4 regions of the Paenibacillus sp. F024 genome follow, and region 1 is predicted to be linked to each of the others. Evidence: predicted binding sites of a transcription regulator. Region 1 holds the regulator's gene; each other region holds the start of a gene.
What was found. The regulator Rex, encoded in region 1, represses fermentation and respiration genes when NADH is low (regulators of the CRP and FNR family bind a similar motif). The targets are predictions, from matches to a motif close to TTGTGAAATATTTCACAA.
Positions count from the first base shown of each region.

Region 1 (5,590 bases):
AGCTTCCCGCTTCCATCCATCGTCTCATCGAAAGAAGCCTCCGGCGACGGAGCCTGCCCACCTATATATGTAATGCGATTTCCTTCCATTGTCATAAATCCGTAAATGACCGGTGCTTCCTCATTCATTGTAATAAAAGTGCCGTTTTTAATGAGCGTTTTCTTCATTAGACCTGTTCCTTTCCCCAGCAGATACCATCTCGATTTCACTGTACAACTTCAGCGTGGCAAAATCAAGCCGGCCAAGTGCTTGTCACCACGTTAACCCTTACATAACTACAGCAAACTTTTCATATCCTAACTCGAGAAATCTTCATTGCTTTCCATCTGCCGATTGTGTTATTTTTAATTTTGTGAAAATCGGACGCCACATTTCTACATATTTTTTATGTGCCTTGTGATCTTCATTATTATTTAACATTTTGGGAGGCCAATGAACAATGCTTTTCTCTAAAAAAAACGATACGGATTTTCTTCTCCTGCTGATTAAGGCATCGGAAAATACACTGCAAGCGGCACAACTGTTTCGCACCGCCGTCATGGGTGACCAGCCTCCGGCTAACTTCTACCCGCAGCTAAAGGAACTCGAGAACGCCGGCGACCAAATCACGCATCAAATTTTCAAAGGGCTTAATAAAGTGTTTATCACTCCTATAGATCGCGAAGATATTATGGAGCTTGCCGCTAAGGTTGATGACGTAATGGACGGGATAGAGGCTACCATTGCGCGATTCGATTATTTGAATATCACCGAGTCCGATAAATATATGAAAGAATTCTCGGCCGTGATTGTCGCAAGCTGCCAGCATATTCTGGATGCGTTTAAGCTGCTTTCCAAAAAGAAATACATGCAGCTCACGGAACACACCGTTCAAATCAACAGCCTGGAAAATGAAGCTGACCGCCTGATGCGCGAAGGCATCCGTGAAATTTTCACCAATCCGAAGGACCCGTATCACGATTTCAAGCTTAAGGAGCTTTACGAACGTTTGGAGCAGACGACCGATGCATGCGAAGACGTAGCCAACATTCTGGAGAGCGTCGTGTTGAGATATTCCTGAATTACTGTCGTACCGGTCACACAGGAATACCCCAGCATGCTTAGGAGGACATTATGTTAACCATACTTATCATCATCGTAGCCTTGGCATTGATCTTTGATTTCATTAACGGATTTCATGACACGGCTAATGCGATTGCCACTTCCATTTCTACCAGGGCACTCCCGCCGCGCTTTGCAGTGCTTTACGCTGCGGTATTAAACTTTGTAGGAGCGTTATTTTCATCCGAAGTAGCCAAAACTGTAGGCGGAAGCGTAGCGAATCCGGCTACGATCGAAAATGGCATGTATGTCGTTATAGCGGCATTATTGTCAGCGATCATCTGGAACCTGCTGACTTGGTATTACGGGATACCCTCATCGTCATCCCATACGCTAATCGGGTCGTTGGCCGGAGCGGTAATCGCAGGAGCGGGCTTCAGCGGAGTCAATTGGTCCGGATTTCAACAGATCGTGCTGATCCTGGTATTATCTCCGATCGTCGCCTTTGCTACCGGATTTATTATTATGTGGATTGTCCGTAAGCTGATACTGATGACCGGAAATCAGTCACGTTCCAAGCTTAACCGTACCTTCCGCGGCTTCCAGGTTATATCGGCCGGTCTGCTGTCATTTTCGCATGGAGGAAACGATGCCCAAAAGGCCATGGGAATTATCGTATTCGGTTTGGTGGCTCTAGGTTACCAGTCGGATTTGGAAGTTCCGCTCTGGGTAAAGCTGTCTGCAGCCACCGCTATGGGACTTGGAACCTCGATCGGCGGTTGGAAAATTATTAAAACCGTGAGCAAAAAGCTGCTTAAGATCGAGCCGATCAATGGCTTTGCCTCCGACCTGAACTCTTCCATTGTCATTCAAACGTCGACCCATCTGGGGATGCCGCTTTCGACGACCCATGTCATTTCGTCATCGATTATCGGTACCGGTTCGGTCCTAAGATTCCATGATGTCAAATGGGGCACAGTCACCCGGATGGTCATGACTTGGGTTATCACCATCCCGATCAGCATGGTGCTGGCCTTCTTGATTTACAAAATCATCTTTTCCTTTGCATGATACAAAATGAAAAGCCCGGAGCAACGTTACGTTGTCCCGGGCTTTTACGTTTGATTAATCCAAATAATAAGCCAGACTTTGCAGTTCCGTCGTAAAATCCGCATGGTGGACGCGAATCAAACCGGGCACCTTGATAATCATCGGAGCAAAGTTCAGAATGGCTTCTACCCCTGCCTCGACAAACTGATTGGCCACATGCTGCGCCTCTATTGCCGGAACCGTAATGATCCCGATCCGCACCTTCAACGCTTGAATCGTATCGCAAAGGTCTTCCATCGGTTTTACCCTCAAATTGTTAATGGATTCCCCGATCTTGGCCTTCTGCGAGTCAAACACGGCCACAATTTTCATATTATCCTTAAGATAAGCGTTATAATTGCAAAGCGCACGGCCGAGATTGCCTGCGCCGACCAGCGCAACCGGAATCACCTTGTCGAGCTTCAAGATTTGCCGGATTTTTTCAATCAGGTAGTCTACATCATAACCAATGCCCTTTTTACCGAACTCTCCAAAATAGGCGAGATCCTTTCGGATTTGCGCAGGGTTCAAATCCAGCTTTTGACCCAAATCCTGCGACGACACCGTTTGTACGTTTTTCTTGCTTAATTCATTTAGAAACCGGAGATAGATCGGAAGCCGACGAACGACCGCTTCGGATATTTTCGGTGTTTTCATTCTTCGTCCTCACCCATCCACTGCTTTATTCTTGGCACCAGCTGATTCGAATACATGTGCTCAATCCTCGGACCAGGCAGCGAATATAAAAAATACTTGCCATAGTTCGTATCGATAACCCGAGTGTCGTAAATGATTACGATCCCCTTGTCCGTAGCCGTGCGCACCAGCCGTCCGAAGCCCTGCTTGAAGCGAATTACCGCTTGAGGCACGGACAGCTTCATAAACGGATTCTGGTTCTTTTGCTTTATTTTTTCCGTCTTGGCTTCAATGAGCGGATGATTCGGAGGCTGAAACGGAAGCCTCACAATCGCCAGACAGCTGAGCGCATCGCCGGGGATGTCGACGCCTTCCCAAAAGCTGCTGGTGCCGAGCAGCACACTGGCCGAGCTGCTCTGAAACAACCGGGTAAGCTTGCTTCGATTACTGCTGTCTATTCCTTGACCCAGAACGTTAACGCCGAACGGTGAGAGCATGTCCTTGAGTCCCGCATGAGCGGCCTTAAGCATCCGGTTGGATGTAAACAGCACCAGCATCCTGCCTCGCGTTTCAAGTGCCACTTCCGCAAGCGACGGCACCAGCTTATCTAGAAATTCCTTCTCGCCGCTGGCTCCGCGCAGGGTCGGGAAATCCCTTGGAATGGCAACCAGTGCCTGCTTGCGATAGTTGAAGGGTGACGGCAATTGAACGGTTTTGAGTTTCCCGTCCGAACCTCCGTTCTTCAGCCCCAGCTGCTCACAAGTGTAGTCAAATGATTTGCCGACGGAGAGTGTAGCCGAAGTCATAATCACACTGTCCTTCACACCAAAGAAGGTTTGCTGCAGCATTTCGCTGACATCTACCGGCACACAGAAAAGCTGAAGCGAACGGTTCTTGTTGTACATGCCGCCTTCAAGCCAATAAACATAATTGTCATCCGGCATCGTCATAAAAAAATGCAGCGCATCCCGGTGCCTGTGCAGCTCCTTTACGGTTCCGCTCAAATCAGTGATGGAGCTCTGCACATCATATTCGTCCTGAACCTCTTTGATTTCCGCAATCATCAGATCCAGCCGTTTCAATGCATCATTGAAATGGAGCTGCATGTTCTCTTCTATGATCAGCAGTTTGTCCCAGCCGGCCGGCAGCATGTCTTTTTTTACCCGGTAAACCAAGGAGTTCCCCTCCGTTTGGTTTCCATCCCCCCCGGAGACCAGCAATTGAAAGAGCAGCTCGCTCAGTTGATCCCATTCCTCTTTGAGCTTCACCAGATGCTCAACGGCCTGATCGATCACGCTGCACCAGCCTTGCGTGCGTTCCTCCTCAAACTTCTGCAAACGCAAGCGCAGGGAGGACAACTGACCGGACCGGGAATCTTTATACAGCCAATGCAGCGTATTCATCAAGCCATGGTAATGCAGATCGATCCCTAAATGCTTGCCGGCTACCTCTTCAAAATGATGCGCTTCATCAATTACCAAATGCTTGTAAGTCGGTAAGAGCCGGTTCTCCGCCTTCGTGTCTGTAAACAGCATCGAATGGTTTGTAATAATGACATCCGCCGTGTTGGCATCATGCCGCGCACGGTGGTAGAAGCACTTTTTAAACCAAGGGCACGCACGGTTCAAGCAGGAATCCGTATCGCTCTCCACCGTATGCCAAAACTGCTTGCCTTTGTTCGCAAAATGCAGCTCCTCTTCATCCCCGCGCTTGGTTTCCCCAAGCCACACTAACATTTGACCTGCGGTAATTCGGTCTTCCCTTCCGTTCTCAAAATCAAGCGTATTCAGTTTTTGCTCAAATTTGCGCAAGCATAAATAATGACTTCGGCCTTTCAGAACGGCCGCCTTGAAATCAACCGGAAACAAGTCCTCAAGCAGCGGAAGATCCCGCTCTCTCAGCTGCTCCTGAAGATTGATGGTATGTGTGCTTACCAGTACCCTTTTGTCCTGCTTCAAACCGTAATAAAGCGAAGGAATCAAATAGCCCAGAGACTTCCCGGTACCCGTTCCGGCTTCAATAATGAGATGCTGGCCTTGTTCCAAAGCCGATTCCACTTCTTTGAGCATCGTCACCTGAGCTTCCCGGTCCTCGTATGCGTCAAAACGCTGCTTCAGAATCTCCCTCAGCTGATTGTAAAATGAATCAAAGTCGACCGGCAGTTCACCTGCCTTGTTCCCATCATCCTCCGGTTCTTCGGTTCCCCAATCATCGACATTCAAAACGAATTGACGGAAATAACGGTCCGAATCCATATCGAGGGGATTATGAAGTTCCTTGTATTGTCTCATTTCATGGATAAACCAGCCAAAATCGTTTGCGGAGTCCTCGAAGATCATCTCTAATCTCTGGAGAGTAAGTAGTGGAAGCGATTGAAAGCGTTCCATGCATTGAAGCCAAATCAAAGCCGTTGCCTCGGCATCGCTGTCGGCTTGATGAGGCCTGTCGTGTTTGATTCCGAAAGCCTGGCTTACCATGGACAGCTGCAGGCTGGAGAGGCCGGGATAAAGAACACGTAAAGCATCCATCGTATCCAGGACTCTGCCGTCGAAAGCAAAATATCCGCACTCATCCAAAGCGCGCTGCAGAAAAGCCAAATCGAAAGGTGTGTTATGTCCTACCAGAACTGCATCCTGTAAAAGGGGCACCATTTCGGCAATGACAATGTCTATGCCCGGTGAATTTTCCACCATTTTATCATCAATGCCGGTTAGCGAAGTAATAGAAGAAGGTATACTTATGCCCGGGTTGACGAGGGAAGTATACCTATCTGTAATTGTATCATTGTTTATAATAAAGAGCCCGACTTGGATAATTCGATCCG
Region 1 is NZ_JBVASZ010000006.1:137,786-143,375, reverse strand. Features, by position in the region: gene ACZYR9_RS09170 (amidohydrolase) at 1-167, opposite strand, end outside; gene ACZYR9_RS09165 (DUF47 domain-containing protein) at 440-1,060, shown strand; gene ACZYR9_RS09160 (inorganic phosphate transporter) at 1,114-2,112, shown strand; gene ACZYR9_RS09155 (redox-sensing transcriptional repressor Rex) at 2,167-2,787, opposite strand; gene dinG (ATP-dependent DNA helicase DinG) at 2,784-5,590, opposite strand, start outside.

Region 2 (5,590 bases), on a different contig from region 1:
GAAGGACCCCCGCAAATTTGCGGCAGTGGGTGCCCGTATTCCGAAAGGGGTTCTTTTAAACGGACCTCCAGGTACAGGTAAGACGCTGCTTGCCAGAGCTGTAGCCGGTGAAGCCGGTGTGCCGTTCTTTAGCATCAGCGGTTCCGATTTCGTCGAAATGTTCGTCGGTGTCGGTGCATCCCGCGTACGCGATTTGTTCGAGAATGCTAAAAAGAACGCCCCTTGTATTATTTTTATAGATGAGATCGATGCCGTAGGTCGTCAGCGCGGAGCCGGATTGGGCGGCGGCCATGACGAACGCGAGCAGACGCTCAATCAGCTTTTGGTTGAGATGGATGGGTTTGGCGCGAACGAAGGGATTATTATCGTCGCTGCTACGAACCGTCCGGATATTCTTGATCCGGCACTTCTTCGTCCGGGCCGTTTTGACCGCCAAATTACAGTGGACCGTCCGGATGTGAAAGGCCGTGAAGCCGTTCTTAAGGTACACGCCCGCAATAAACCGCTGAATAAAGACGTGAAGCTGGATCAATTGTCCCGCTATACGACTGGATTCACCGGTGCGGATCTCGAGAATTTGCTTAATGAGGCAGCGCTGATTGCAGCCCGCCGCAACCGCAAGGACATCTCGATGTCCGAGATCGAAGAAGCCTTCGACCGCGTAATCGTCGGAACTCAAAAGAAGAGCCGGATTATCAGCGAGCGGGAGAAGAAAATGGTCGCTTACCACGAAGCGGGCCATACGATTGTTGGTCTTCATGTGGAAAATGCCGATGTAGTTCATAAGGTTACGATCATTCCTCGCGGCCGCGCAGGCGGTTACGTCATGATGCTGCCGAAGGAAGGCGAAGACAAAATGATGCAGACGAAGTCCGAGCTGCTCGATAAAGTCACCGGACTTCTGGCAGGCCGAGTATCCGAGGAGCTGTTTATCGGAGAAATCGGAACGGGTGCCTATAGCGATTTCCAACGGGCCACCGGCATTATTCGCCGTATGATTACGGAATTCGGGATGAGCGATAAGCTTGGTCCGATGCAGTTCGGTACATCGCAGGGCCAGGTGTTCTTGGGCCGTGATTTCGGGCATGAGCAGAACTATAGTGATGCGATTGCTTATGAAATTGACCAAGAAATGCAATCGATGATCCGGGCTTGCTATGAACGGGCCAAAGAAATTTTGACCCAATACCAAGACCAGGTTCGTCTGGTTGCGGAAACCTTGATCGAGAGAGAAACGCTCGAGAAGGAACAAATCAAAGAGCTGATCGAGAAAGGTTCGCTGCCGCCATTGGAGAAGGACAATTCCTCTGAAACCAAATCGGAGGAAGTGAAAGTGAACATCCAAAGCCAGCCTCCGCAGGAAAGTAAAGATAATAAATCGGAATTGGACAAAATGTATTCCAATGACGAAGAGGAAGATAAAAATAAAGATAAATAAGGATTCGGTTAAACCGGTGCTTGGTAAAGGCATCGGTTTTCTTTCTTTTAAGGACTGAAGCTGGCAGCATTAGGCATAAGTGGACATATGGTCCGGTATGGAGGAAGAGGCTTTTCGGGTTTGTACAATTTCCGGTCTTTTTATGGCGATATAAGCATTGACATAGCCCTGCCAGTTGTGTAAATTATGTTTAAATCTTTATAAGCTTTGTGAACATTTTCACCAGGCTGCTCCAGTCGAGGAAGGGCATTTTCGTCGCGGCTGAGGGGGCTAAGAAAAGGATGGTGCCTAAGTGGAAGCATTAGCATTGGAGCGAAAAGCGGAGCAGCAGCGTGAACTGAAGGAACGTATCGCTCAGTTGAAAAAAGAACGTAATGCCATAATTCTTGCTCATTATTATCAACGGGACGAAATTCAGGAAGTCGCTGATTTTCGGGGGGATTCTTTCTTGTTGGCGCAGAAGGCGGCAACCACCGACGCTGAAGTCATTGTCTTTTGCGGCGTCCATTTTATGGGGGAAAGTGCAAAAATTTTGGCTCCGAACAAGACCGTACTTATTCCTGATGAACGGGCCGGCTGTCCGATGGCGGACATGGTCAATGTTAATGGTCTTCGGGAGTTGAAGAAAAAGCATCCCAATGCCAAGGTCGTTGCGTACATTAATACGTCGGCCGATGTTAAAGCAGAAACGGATATTTGCTGTACATCAGCCAATGCCATTAAGGTCATCAACTCGGTTGATTCCGAAGAAATCATCTGGGTTCCCGATAAAAATTTAGGGGACTACGTTTCCAAATTTACAGACAAAAAGATGATTATCTGGGAAGGCTACTGCAACACCCATGACATGCTGACCGTCAAAGATGTAGAGGAAATGAAAGCCCAATATCCGAATGCGCAATTCGTGGTTCATCCGGAATGTCGTCCGGAGGTTGTCAAGCTTGGGGATTTTGTCGGCAGCACTACGGCGATCATTAAGTACTGCAAGGAATCCGACTGCCAGGAATTTATTGTAGGCACGGAAGATGGAACCGGTTACCAGCTGCGGCTGGACAGCCCGGACAAGAAGTTTCATTTTGCCACAAAGTACCTGGTTTGTCCTAATATGAAAGTGAACAATTTGAAAAAAGTGGTCAAATGTCTGGAGACGAACAGTCCCCAAATTTATGTGCCTCAGCACGTGGCCGATCAGGCTAAAGCATCCTTGGAGCGCATGCTGCAGGTCAAGTAGCATGCGCTACTTCACTTCTCGAACGGGTGGGTTGGAAGCCAATGATTCCGCGTTACTTGGTTAATTTTGATTTAGAACAGCTTCCTCATGTTTATACGGATGTCATTGTGATCGGCGCGGGAATTGCCGGTCTTTTTACCGCTTTGAAAGCGGCTGAAAAGCATAGGGTGCTGATGGTGACGAAAAAATCGCTGCTGGACAGCAATACCCGGTATGCCCAAGGGGGCATCGCGGCGGTGATATCGGACGAGGATTCTCCTGCGTATCACCGGCAGGATACACTCATTGCCGGAGCCGGGCTGTGTTCTTCCGCTGCCGTTGACGTTCTGGTCCATGAAGGTCCGGAGGGCGTTAAGGATCTGATCGGTATGGGTACGGAGTTCGATATGGAGGACGGCCGTTACGCCTTAACGAAGGAAGGGGCGCACAGCCAGCGGCGTATTCTTCATGCCCAAGGCGATGCGACCGGTGCGGAGATCGTACGTGCGCTTTCAGAGAAGATGAAGCAGGAGAAGAGCATTGAGATTTGGGACGACCACATCGTTATCGACCTGATCACCGATGACGGAATATGCTATGGCGCTTTGGTGCAAAAGCCGGACGGACAAAAGGTGTTCGTGCGGGCCAATGCGACGATTCTTTGCACCGGAGGGGCAGGACAGCTGTTTCGGTATACAACCAACCCCGAGATAGCCACAGGTGACGGAATCGCCATCGCCTACCGCGCAGGAGCGGATATACGCGATGTAGAGTTTGTCCAGTTTCATCCCACGGCATTATGCTACCCGGGGGCTCCGAGGTTTCTGATCTCGGAGGCCGTAAGGGGAGAAGGTGCAGTGCTCCGCAACATCAAGGGCGAGCGTTTTATGGAGCGATACCATCCCCAACTGGAGCTGGCGCCGCGGGATATTGTCGCGCGGGCCATTGTCAGCGAGATGGAGCAGACGAAGTCGACGTTTGTTTATATCGATTTTACCCACGAATCACATGAGTCGGTGAAGCGCCGGTTTCCGACCATCTATGAATTCTGCTTGAATTACGGTTTGGATTTGTCGTCCGACTGGATTCCGGTCGCCCCGGCAGCCCATTATATGATGGGTGGAGTGGAGACGGATTTATACGGAGAAACCACCGTGAAGCGTTTATTCGCATGCGGTGAGGTATCCTCTACCGGCGTTCACGGCGGTAACCGGTTGGCCAGCAACTCTTTGTCCGAAGCGATTGTGTTCGGACGGCGGATTGTTGAGCGGATTGAAAAGCTTTCGCCGATCGAAACGGTACCGCATGTGCGGGAGGAACGGCGCTCAAAGGACAACGCGATTCAACCGGTTGTTGAGAAGAAGCTGAAGCTTCAGAAGCTGATGCTTCGCTATGCAGGGCTAAAGCGGCATGCAAAGGGATTGGCCAAGGGTTATGAAGAACTTAGGCGTCACCTGTCTTATTTGGACAACTGCTTGTCCAAGCGGGAGGAGTACGAGTTTGCCAATCTGCTCATATGCGGGATCTTGACCACCCAGGCTGCATTGATTAGGGAGGAAAGCCGCGGGGGACACTACAGAGAAGATTTCCCGGAACGGGACGATCTGGTATGGCGTAAGCATACCGTGTTCAACCGGGTGAACGGAATTAAGGAAGGGAGAAGCGATGATGTTTGAGTTGAATCCAACCGTTCTGAATGAGAGCCTAAAACGGTGGCTGGAAGAAGACATCGGCATGGGCGATGTCACGACGATGACCACCATCCCTTCCGATTCAATGTCCAAGGGGATAATTCATGTAAAGGATCACGGCGTTGTGGCCGGCCTTCCTGTCGCGAAGGCGGTTTTTGCCCAGGTGGATCCTCAGCTTCAATTTGAGGCTAAAGTGAACGATGGAGATAACGTCTCCAAGGGTACCGTCATTGCTGAGGTTAGCGGAAGCACCCGCAGCATTCTGCTGGGGGAACGGCTGGCGCTCAATTTGCTGCAGCGCATGTCAGGTATCGCCACCCGGACAAGCCAGTTTATCGATCGGCTGGAGGGGGGTTCCTCGCGCCTGGTCGATACGCGCAAAACGACTCCGGGCCACCGCATGCTGGAGAAATACGCGGTACGCGTCGGCGGAGGGCATAACCATCGATTCGGATTATACGATGCTGTCATGATCAAGGACAATCACATCAAGGGAGCCGGGGGCATTGCGAAGGCGATTCAATCTGCACGAGCTCACATCCCTCATACGATGAAGATTGAAATCGAAGTGGAAAATTTCGTACAGCTCGATGAAGCGTTAAGTGCGGGCCCCGATATCATTATGCTGGACAATATGGTGCTGGAGCAAATGAAGGAAGCGGTGCTGCGCATTAAACAGCGGGCTCCGCATATCATTGTAGAAGCGTCGGGCAATGTATCGTTGGACAATATACGTGAAGTCGCTGAAACCGGCGTCGATGTCATTGCCGTGGGCCGGTTGACTTACTCTGTCCAGTCATTGGATATCAGCCTGGACTTGAATGAGCAGAAGGGTAAGAAGGAGGATCCTGCATGATCTTGGTGGTTGACGTGGGCAACACGAATATCGTACTCGGCATTTACGAGGGTAAGCAGCTGCTGCATCATTGGCGGCTTAGCACGAACCGGTCGGCCACCACGGACGAATACGGCATGATGATGGTGAATCTGTTCCGACATGCGGATATTGAATTGGAGCAGGTCGAAGGAATTATCATCTCTTCGGTCGTACCGCCGCTTATGTTTGTGCTGGAGCATTTATGTTTAAAATATTTAAAGAAAACACCATTGATCGTCGGGCCTGGAATCAAAACCGGTCTTAATATCCGCTATGAGAATCCAAAAGAAGTGGGAGCGGACCGGATTGTCAATGCCGTGGCAGCGATCGAATTGTATGGTTCACCCTGTATCGTGGTCGATTTTGGAACGGCC
Region 2 is NZ_JBVASZ010000030.1:30,617-36,206, reverse strand. Features, by position in the region: gene ftsH (ATP-dependent zinc metalloprotease FtsH) at 1-1,438, shown strand, start outside; gene nadA (quinolinate synthase NadA) at 1,731-2,669, shown strand; gene nadB (L-aspartate oxidase) at 2,711-4,324, shown strand; gene nadC (carboxylating nicotinate-nucleotide diphosphorylase) at 4,314-5,195, shown strand; gene ACZYR9_RS22230 (type III pantothenate kinase) at 5,192-5,590, shown strand, end outside.
Region 2: the regulator Rex is predicted to act here: its motif matches at 1,646-1,663, upstream of nadA (quinolinate synthase NadA).

Region 3 (5,590 bases), on a different contig from region 1:
AGGATTTCCCAAAGCCAAATTTTCCATCCCGATCATTTGGGAAAATAAGTTCATGCCGCTCCGATGTCGTTACGGCAGCAAATCAATAAGAAAGACCTAACTGCAGCGTTTATTGCAGCTAGGTCCTGGATGATTCATTTATTTCAGCCATTCATGAGCCGGATCAAAATACGGCACCAACGTTCTTCCCTGATCTGCAGCCATTATCCATAAATAATAGATGGGATAGCCTCCCGCCGCACTAAGCGGATGATGTCCTTTATCCACTGCGAAGCTGTCTCCGTTTCTGACGACGTAGGCTTGATCGATGCTGCCATCCTCGGTGTAATGCATTTGGATACCAAACCCCTGCTCCGGGTTGAAAATATAATGGAAGAATGCCTCAAGATGCCGATCGTCTGAAGAAAATGTATGCGGAGGATAGCTTGACCAATGCCCCGGCTGGAGAAAGGTCTCTCCCACAATCATACGATGGACGCGCCCTTCTTTATGATCGCCGATAATATCATTGACTTCCCGCTGCCACGTTTCCTTCCCCCGGGGATGAACAACGACCTCATCCGGCCTGACAACGAACGGGGTAGTTTTGTTTTCCGCTTTTACTTTGCAAACGGCAATTTGTACATCATTCGATTGGGCAACAACCTGATATTCCGATTGGCATGGGACATAAACCGTAGTGGCCTTCCCTGCAAATACATTGTCTCTTTCTCCCAAGCCGCTCCATTTCTCATTCTCGCAAGCCACCGTCACCTTGCCTGTCAAAATGACCAATGCCGTTTCATACCCGCCGGTTTGACTTGAATATTCCTCACCTTCACTTAATGAAATCTTTCCGAACGCCACATATTTTAAATCGTGATTTTCCCCGATGATATCCTGATACCCTGCCGCATCCTTCGCTTTGAATAAATAGGCCACTTCCGCCACTCCTTTTTTCTAATCGATATGAGAATATGATACGATGTATTATTCCTAATGATAGGTTATAAGCGCTTACATTTCAAGGTGATCAGTAAAACAATCGGAATTGAGCCGCACGACCTCATAAAAAAACAGATTCACGTTCCTGTCGTGAATCTGCTTCATATTACCTATAGGACTGCTCTTGATTCTCGCGCAGGCTTAATCCTTGGATAAAGAAGCGCTATTCGTGCTGTACGGGTCTGCCAATTCATTGTCGTTTTTTGTTTTATCCCAAACGTCCGCGAATTCAGGATTCTGCTTGAATTGTTCAAGCGCGAAGGAACAGGAGGGAATAATCTTTCTCCCTTTCTCTCTTGCCTCTTCAACTACCAAATCAAGGAGATGCCTCCCTAAATTGGCGCCGCGGTAACCGGGATCGATATAAGTGCGTTCGATAACCCACGTATCCACATCAACAAATTGATACGTAATTTCTCCTACTTTACCATTTAGTCCGCTGAGTACATAGCTGTTACCCAGCTTTTGCAGCATAAGCTCCTCATCCACTTTCTCATCCCTTGCAAGTTCCTTTTCTTCTCTCATGGTCCCTTGCACCTCCTGAGCAGAGTTGTAATGGCTACCTTCTTCCAGTCAAACCAGAGCTTGAACTTCATTACCCTAAGCGCAAGGTTATGAAGCAGCCCTCATCGGCCGCCCAGCTCGGCGGGGGCTGAACCCGCCTCGCCTTAGAAACGAAAAGGAGCACCGACCCTTATCGATCGATGCTCACACTTATTTAAAATGATATGGATAGCAAATTAGTCCACTACAAAAATTCATGTTATTTTATAGATTACAGTGACTTCCTGTTGGAATGTAATTCATATTTATTACGGTGGAATTCTTTAACCATGTCTTTAAAAAAATGGTTTTCTTGTTCATTCAATCCGTTCTGATTATCTTTAAGAATCAAGTGTCCAATGTGGCGCTTCAAAATTTCACTCCGGCGTCCTAGCATTTCCGTATACGTCAATTCTGTCAGCTCCCTTTTTATTTTATCCGTTTCTTTCCTTTTAAGTATAACAAACCGTGTCATTTATGAAAAACCAGCTCTGGCATTGTAAAGCTAGACAAATCGCCAGTAGGAGGGATAACCCTCAACCAAATACAGGTATTCAGAAACATCCTCGGCTATCCTTTCTTTAACTCCCCAGAATTCCGCGGAGTCCGCTTGTTTCATGAAAAATCCCCTTAAAGTAAATTGTGCATTTCTTACGCACTCGTTTACTTTAAGGGGACCCTATCCATTCATAGATATTATTTGTCCTGAATCAAAGCGTATTTTTTGTCGATTTTGGCTACCAAAGAATAATAAGTGTCTACCATATTGCCCACGTACAGCTTGCCGATTTGGGTTAGTGCCTGGTAAGCCTCCCATCCGTTAGCCATCATGAATGCGATCCACATCGAATGCTCCGGAAGCTCTGGCAGCAGCCAGTGATTCGGTCCCGCCACTTGATATTGATGGGTCAATTGGTATAAACAAACCCCGAGCAATAATGCGTATATCACAACTCCCCAGGTTTGAAATATTTGCTAGGCCTTCATTCCGTACCATACAAATAACAGCTTGACCAAGCCCAAGACCGCAAATATCAAGGTTCCTTCTAGCGTATCAAACTGTACATGAAAATGTAATGAAATGGCATGTGTTATAATCGTGCCTTCAAATAAGAAATAAAATACATAATTGATTCCATAGATTAATGAGGTAACGGCAGAACCCATATAACCGAATCCCATGCCGCGTGTCATCAGATCTATCGTAAGCCCCTCTTTACTGGCTAATCGGATCATCAGCATACCGATCACCGTCGAGCCGATAAAAAAGTAGCTCAGCGGCCACAGCATATTGGGCCATCCTACGACATAACTCAACTGGGCTCCAAAGGTGAAAAAAAACATGGCCGTAGAATTACCAAGCAAAACGGCAATGATGGCCGGAATCGGCCAACGATAATATGAAGGAATTTTACGGATTGCATAGTCTTCAATGTGTTCAGATCGTGTGGTTTGTTTCGGACCTTGAAACCATTTTTTATCGTTTGGTTTAGAGCAAGCTTAGGGAGAAGCTGTATGTAATATAACATATAATAAACGAATTGTAGTTTTTATTCATGTTGATTATTAATCGGGGGCCAGAAATATTTTTAACAAAGATGGTTATATTGTCTATAAGCAGAAAGAAATGATGATTACGGATACATCCCATTCCTTGATATTTAAATATCCAAATCAACGGCCGTTATTGGGAGCAGGAAAACAGTGATTTACGGGGGCTTTAGTGAAAAAGAATGGATATCGAGGTGGTAAATAAAAATTATGAACAAAACCAAACAAAAGATGAAGATTAGGTGTACAAAAGATGAAGATTGGGTGTACAATAGAAAAAGTGGCTCGGATGCATGCATACTCTGTGATTGATTCAATGTGAAGAATTTCACAAAGGGAAGATTACGTTTATGATATAAACTTATCCTTAATTTGCAGCGGCGAGCAAGGTACTATTTATACGATTTAAGGAGGAACGGAGCAATGTTAGAAACAACCATTCAGAAGTCGGAGGAACAAACGGCCTCGGTACAAGGGATCGCCAAGCCGGATGTTCTGGATCAATTGTTGAAGCCTGAGGTGCAGGAATCCTTGACCGTGCTGGTCGACCAGCTTCCCAAGCTGACCGAAATGATGACGCTTCTAACCAAGACATATGATCTGGCGCAAAAGGTTGCTACAGACCGCGTTCTTATTCAGGACATGGTTGGCGGATTCCAGGAAGTCGTCAAGCCGCTCGAAGAAAAGGTCAAAGGGATCGCCTCTGCCGCGATCGAAGCCAACGATCGTGCAGATCAAAGCGAGGCTACCATCGGCCTGTTCGGTATGCTGAAATTGTTGAAAGATCCGGAGCTGCAAAAAATGCTTCGTTTTGCACAAGCCTACCTGGATATTATGAACGAAAGAAAACAACAAGCCTAATTGATGTCACTGAACGGGGGATTGAACGTGAAAAAGCAAATTTTAATTTTGGGTGGCGGCTACGGCGGTTTGTTAAGCGCCCTTTCCGCTCGTGAACATTTATCGGTAGAAGAAGCTACGATTACGGTGATTAACCGCGTGGGAACGCACCAGATTATTACAGAGCTGCACCGCCTTGCTGCAGGCAACGTAGCTGAGAAAGCCGTTGCACTGCCATTGGAAAAATTGTTTAAGGGCAAGGATATCCATGTCAAAGTCGGTACGGTTGAAAATATCGATTTGGAAGCACGTAAAGTGTTGGTCGCTGACGGCACAACCTATAACTACGATGCATTGGTTTTGGCGCTTGGCAGCGAAACCAATTTCTTTGGAATTCCGGGTCTTCAAGAAAACAGCCTTACACTGAAGTCTGTAAACGATGCCAACCGGATTTTCAAGCATGTGGAAGAACGGATCCGTGAATACAGCAAAACTAAAAATCCGGCGGACGCAACGTTTGTCATCGGCGGCGGCGGCCTTACAGGTGTCGAGCTGGTCGGTGAGCTTGCGGATGAGCTGCCTGGCATTTGCCGCAAAAACGGTGTGAGTTTCGAAGAGGTATCACTCTACCTGGTGGAAGCTATGCCGAGCATTCTGCCGATTTTCTCTAAAGACCTGATCGAACGTGCGACAGTAAGCCTGGAAAAACGCGGCGTGCAGTTCTTGACCGGCTTGGCGATTACAGAAGTGAACGGTGCAACCGTAAGCTTGAAAGACGGCAGAACGATCGAAACCAACACGCTGGTTTGGACAGGCGGCGTACAAGGCAGCTCGCTGGTAGCCAACTGCGGTATTGAAGTGAACCGCGGTCGTGCAACGGTCAATGAATTCCTGCAATCCGTCTCCCATCCTGAAGTATTCCTTGCCGGCGACTGTGCGGTTGTCTTCGGTCCGGAAGGCCGTCCGTACCCGCCAACGGCACAATTGGCATGGCAAATGGGTGAGCTCGTGGGCGCGAACATCGCGGCTTCCTTCAAGGGCGGCAAAATGGATGGATTTTCTCCGGTCTTCTCCGGAACGCTCGCCAGCTTGGGACGCAAAGACGGAATCGGCTCCATTGGCGAAAACGGTATTGAATTGAAAGGCACACCGGCTTCCTTGATGAAAAAAGCAAGCAACGCCCGCTACCTTTCCCATATCAATGGCTTATTTGCACTTGCTTATTAATGGAAAGCCGGATTTACCATTAGCTTTAAATCAAGCCTTCGGAACTCCCGAAGGCTTATTTTTATGGAAAAAAGTTAATGGTTCTGTTCGCTCGTCTTCCAAATCCCATTTTCATCTTGGTATAATAAATGAATAAAATTAATATTTAAAAAATGAATCATTAAAGGCGCTGAATGCACGTAATCGGAGATAAGCAAAGAGAAGAGATGCGGGTCATTTTCGAATGAATTCGGAACATATTCCATATTACTCATGCATGCGTCAAAGGAGTGAATAATCCTATGGATGTTGGTATTCCTAATCCATACTATTATGAGCCACAGCAAAGAAACAAGTCGGAAGAAATCGTGCGCTACGCCAAAGTCATGCATCTAAAATCCGGACCTACTTGGCTTCGAGGAACGGACTTTGCTGCAGCAATCCAATACGGCGGAGTTGAAGCCCC
Region 3 is NZ_JBVASZ010000016.1:66,178-71,767, reverse strand. Features, by position in the region: gene iolB (5-deoxy-glucuronate isomerase) at 139-921, opposite strand; gene ACZYR9_RS17115 (GNAT family N-acetyltransferase) at 1,126-1,509, opposite strand; gene ACZYR9_RS17110 (hypothetical protein) at 2,224-2,478, opposite strand; gene ACZYR9_RS17105 (hypothetical protein) at 2,503-2,817, opposite strand; gene ACZYR9_RS17100 (DUF1641 domain-containing protein) at 3,502-3,939, shown strand; gene ACZYR9_RS17095 (NAD(P)/FAD-dependent oxidoreductase) at 3,967-5,145, shown strand; gene ACZYR9_RS17090 (hypothetical protein) at 5,427-5,590, shown strand, end outside.
Region 3: the regulator Rex is predicted to act here: its motif matches at 3,395-3,412, upstream of ACZYR9_RS17100 (DUF1641 domain-containing protein).

Region 4 (5,590 bases), on a different contig from region 1:
TTAGTCATCGCTTGTTTCTTCATCAAATAAAAGTTATTCTATTTAGAAAAGCCAATGCTATCATTATCCACGGCTGAATAGTCAGGAGGATTCAACCGCATGGGGGAGCCGCGTAATAGAACGGATACGTTTAGACGTTTCTTTCTAAATAATAAATTCGTCTTATTTTTATTCGTTTTGCTTTTGGTCGGCTTAAACATCCTTGTTTTAAACAAAATTCCGTATGTGTTCGCGCCTTTTGTTGTGCTGGTCAAAACCGTGCTGCTTCCGCTCCTCTTGACAGGAATTGCTTTTTATTTACTTAATCCCGTTGTCGACTGGATGGAGAGGAAACGTACGAAAAGGGTGTATGCCATCCTGGTTCTTTATTTGGTCATTGCTTGTGTAATTGCTCTTATCGTTGTGGCAGTGGTACCGCTTATCCGCGAACAAGTGCTGGGCTTAATTCGTAATATTCCCGGCTACAGCAGAGAGATTGAAAACCGGTTTGGAGAGTTTATGGGCAGTCCCTTTCTTAACCAGCTTCAACAAACGCTCGGCTCGACCACTACCGATTGGATGAATGGACTTTCCGACAGAGTTTCTGCCATTGTGAACCGGGCAGGGGCAAGTATAGGAAGCTTCCTGGGGGCTGTTACGGAAACCATTCTGGCTGTAGTTACCGTTCCGTTTATCTTGTTTTATTTGCTTAAGGACGGACGAAAGCTTCCGCATTATATTTTGAGCTTTATCCCGACGGCGCTTCGCGATCAAACGCATCGGGTGATGATCGAAATGAATAATCAGATCAGCTCCTATATTCGGGGGCAGATCATTGTCAGCTGCTGCATCGGCTTTTTATTGTATGTAGGCTATCGTATTATCGGCTTGGAGTATTCTCTTGTTTTGGCGATTGTAGCGGCCTGTACCAGTATCGTACCTTATTTGGGGCCGGCCATTGCCATCACACCGGCCTTGATTGTAGCTATGGTCACCTCACCGGTCATGCTGCTGAAAATGATTTGCATTTGGACCATTGTTCAGTTAATTGAAGGCAAATTCATCTCGCCTCAGATCATGGGCAAATCACTGCAGGTTCACCCGATCACGATTATATTTGTGATTTTAACCGCGGGGAACTTATTTGGAATACTTGGGATCATCTTGGCCGTTCCCGGTTATGCCGTATTAAAAGTCATTGTTACCCATCTGTTCGAATGGATGAAAGAACAATCCGGGTTATATAAGCCCGTGGATTAATCGAATTACTGGAAGATAAAGACGTCCTGGAGAGGATGTCTTTTTTGTTGTTCCGTTTAGTCATAAATTGTTCATGATATTGGGGGTAATTTCATTACTGTTTTTGTCACAGTTTTAACGGATCTGTAACACATTCCATTAAAAAGCCATGCTATCATTTGTATTGTTAAGTGAAATCAATCACAAAGATTTGAACAGATTGTGAAAATTTTCGCAAATGTGACATTTTTGAGAGGAGATGAGCCACCATGAATTACCGCAAGCTTATATTTTCTCCACTGGCCATCATGATGGTTGTGCTGCTAAGCGGCTGTGAACCGAATATGGTTGTCTTCCAGCCTCAAGGACCTGTAGCCAGAAGCATAATGGAGCTGATTAACTGGTCTCTGGTCTGGATGTCGCTGGTCGTTGTCGTCGTGTTCGGGCTGTTTGGTTATATTGTGTGGAAGTATCGCGAGAGGCCCGAGAATAAGGATTATGAACCGCCGGAGGAGCACGGCAGCACGCTGCTGGAAATCATCTGGACCGCGATTCCTATTCTGATCGTTATCGCTTTGACCATTCCGACTGTAACAACGCTGTATGATTTGGAGAAGGTCCCCAAGGGCTATGAGGAAAAAAAGCCGATTACGATCCACGTGACCTCAGCCGATTGGAAATGGATTTTCAGCTATCCGGAGCAGGGGATTGAGACCGTCAACTATGTCAATATTCCGGAGGATACACCTGTTCTGTTTAAATTAACGTCGGCCAGCACCATGCAGTCCTTCTGGGTACCGGCTTTGGGCGGGCAAAAATATACCATGGGCAAAATGCAGACGCAAATGTATCTGGTAGCGGATCATCCCGGTTCGTATCTAGGCCGGAACACCAACTTTAACGGCCGGGGATATGCGGATATGGAATTTGAAGTGTTGGCTCAAACCCAGGAGGATTTTGACCAATGGGTTAAGGATGTCGCCAATACGGCTCCTAAGCTGACGGAAGATAAATATGAAGAACTGTTGACACCGACGCATTTGGGACGTCTGACATTTTCCAATACGCATCTGGAATGGGTTAACCATGCAGAGGCCGATTCCAAGACGTATACCAATCCTGAGCTGTACAGGTATCACGGCTATCAGGGCAAGGTATTTGAGGAAGAAGATAATTACCGGAACAAAGATAACAACAAGAACAAAGATAACAATGAAAACCAACAAAATAATCCTGTAGAGCATACAGAAGAGAGTAACACCGCCGGAGGTGAGCATCATGGGCATTAAATGGGATGAATTTTTTATTACGGGGGATCCGTTAATTTTAGGCTCCCAGATTGCCATTGTTTTAACCATGCTCGGGGTTGTCGGAACGCTGACTTATCTCAAACGATGGAGATGGCTGTGGACGGAATGGCTGACCACCGTTGACCATAAACGGATCGGGATTATGTATATCATTGCCGCCGTTTTGATGTTTTTCCGCGGAGGCATGGACGGGTTGTTAATGAAGGCGCAAACGTCCAGACCCGAGATGCAGTTTTTGAACGCCCAGCATTATAACGAAATATTTACAACGCATGGCGTCATCATGATTTTATTTATGGCAATGCCGTTCCTGATCGGTTTGATGAACGTTGTTGTTCCGCTTCAAATCGGAGCAAGAGATGTCGCCTTCCCGGCACTGAATGCCTGGAGCTTCTGGTTGTTTTTCAGCGGGGCGATGCTGTTTAACATATCGTTTGTTATCGGCGGATCTCCCGATGCGGGATGGACATCCTACTTCCCGCTTGCAGGTAAAGAATTCAGTCCCGGCATAGGCAACAACTATTATGCCATCGCCCTGCAAATTGCGGGTATCGGGACATTAATGACCGGAATCAACTTTATCGTAACGATTCTCAAAATGAGAACCAAGGGCATGACGTTAATGAAAATGCCGATGTTCGCTTGGACGACATTTATCACCTCCGTGATCATCGTGGCTGCCTTCCCGATCTTTACGGTGGCGCTGGCTTTGATGACGTTCGACCGATTGTACGGCACGCATTTCTTTACCTTGTCCGCCGGAGGCATGGATATGCTTTGGGCGAACCTGTTCTGGCTTTGGGCTCACCCCGAAGTGTATATTGTGGCGCTTCCCGCTTTCGGTATCTTCTCCGAAATTATAGCGACCTTCTCCCGTAAAACGCTCTATGGCTACAAGTCGATGGTATTCTCTATTGTAGGGATTGCCGTTCTCAGTATGGTCGTGTGGGTGCATCACTTTTACACGATGGGCGCGGGAGCGTTAGTAAACTCGTTCTTCTCGATTACGACGATGCTGATTGCTGTTCCTACAGGCGTCAAAATGTTTAACTGGTTATTTACGATGCGCAAAGGCCGCATTAAAATGACGACTGCAATGCTGTGGGCTTTGGCTTTTGTGCCTTGCTTTGTCATCGGCGGGGTTACGGGTGTCATGCTGGGTATGGGTGCGGCGGATTACCAGTACCACAATACGCTGTTCCTGGTTGCACATTTCCATTATGTATTAATTCCTGGTGTAGTATTTGCCGTATTCGGCGGATTATACTACTGGTGGCCGAAAATGTTCGGTCACATGTTGAATGAAAAAATCGGTAAATGGCACTTCTGGTTGTTTGTCATCGGCTTCAATGTGACGTTCATGCCGATGTTCTTCCTTGGGTTGGACGGCGCCGTAAGAAGGGCTTACACCTACTCGGCGGAATCGGGCTTCGCTCCATTGTTCATGGTGTCGGCCATCGGCTCCGCGATCCTGGCGATCGGCTTTGCTGTCTTCTGCTATAACATTTACTGGAGTATCCGCTATGCGGACCGCAATGTACCGAGTGATCCATGGGATGCAAGAACGCTGGAGTGGGCTACCGCTTCGCCGGTTCAGCATTATAATTTCACCAAGCTGCCGGAGGTTACTACACTGGATGCCTTCTGGCATATGAAAAAGAAAAATGAAGGCTTGACCCTTCATAAAGAAGAGATTGAAGAGATTCACATGCCTAATAATACGGGCCTGCCGTTTATCATGTGCATCGTTTTCGGAATTGCCGGATTCTTCATGGTGTTTGAATGGCACTTAGCGGCGGCGGTTGCGGCTGTCGGCATTATTATCGGTCTCATCGTTCGTTCTTTCGACTATAACGACGGTCATCACGTGCATAAGGAAGAGATTGAGGAGACGGAAAAGGCTTGGAGAAGCAAGGAAGGAGAGGTGAACCAGTATGTCGGCTAATGTCAATACGTCACAGCCGTTGGAATATCAGACCGAACAGAACCGGATGAATATTCTCGGATTCTGGATCTTCCTTGGGGCAGAGATTGTCCTGTTTGCAACGCTGTTTGGAGTATATGGCGTGCTTTTTGATCGGTACGCAGGCGGTCCGACCCATCAGGACATTATTATGATGAAGGAAGTTATGATTCAAACCCTGCTTCTCTTAACCAGCAGCTTTACCTGCGGTTTAGCTATCTACGAAATGCGCCGGAATCATCTCAAAGGCCTGATCGGCTGGCTCATCGTTACTTTACTGCTCGGTGTCGGCTTTTTATTTATGGAAGTGAATGAATTCATCCACTACGTTCATGAAGGCGCAACTATGCAAACGAGCGCGTTTCTGTCCAGCTTTTTCGTTCTTCTCGGGACTCACGGTCTGCACGTGACTATGGGGATCGGCTGGGCGATCATGATTATTATTCAGCTTCTGCAAAGAGGCTTGACTCCAGTAACGGCTCGAAAAACCTTTATTATCGGATTATATTGGCACTTTTTGGATGTGGTCTGGATCTTTATCTTTACATTTGTGTATCTAAAAGGGATGGTGGCATAAATGGAGAAAAAAGCAAAAGGCTTTCCCTTGGGGCACGTGTTTGGATTCATATTATCCCTGGTGCTCACCTTTGCCGCAGCCGGTGTGGCTTTAAGAACATCCTTGCCTTTTCACACCATCATGTGGATCATCGGCTCCTTGGCGGTAGTCCAGGCCGGTCTTCAGCTGTTCATGTTCATGCATGTCAGTGAGGGCGAGGACCGGAATACGCAGGTCATTAATATTGTTTACGGAATTCTTATGGCGATTGTCATCGTACTCGGATCGATTTGGGTCATGTCATTTGGAGACCATATGCATTAACAAGAAGAAGGGCCCCCCCCGTCTTAGTGACTTGGGGTGGCCCTTTTTTCTGTGTGGGAAAGGTGATGGCTGCTTTCATGGGAAGCATTCTCCATGAGACTTATAACTAAGCCGAACAGATACACGAATACGGACGAGACCACAACGCCAATTCCGCCGAATAAATAATACTCCCTATGAATAGCGCTTACAAAGAAACTTATAACAATAACGGTAAAT
Region 4 is NZ_JBVASZ010000046.1:11,273-16,862, forward strand. Features, by position in the region: gene ACZYR9_RS25050 (AI-2E family transporter) at 100-1,239, shown strand; gene qoxA (cytochrome aa3 quinol oxidase subunit II) at 1,488-2,507, shown strand; gene qoxB (cytochrome aa3 quinol oxidase subunit I) at 2,497-4,473, shown strand; gene qoxC (cytochrome aa3 quinol oxidase subunit III) at 4,463-5,068, shown strand; gene qoxD (cytochrome aa3 quinol oxidase subunit IV) at 5,069-5,371, shown strand; gene ACZYR9_RS25075 (hypothetical protein) at 5,395-5,590, opposite strand, start outside.
Region 4: the regulator Rex is predicted to act here: its motif matches at 1,439-1,456, upstream of qoxA (cytochrome aa3 quinol oxidase subunit II).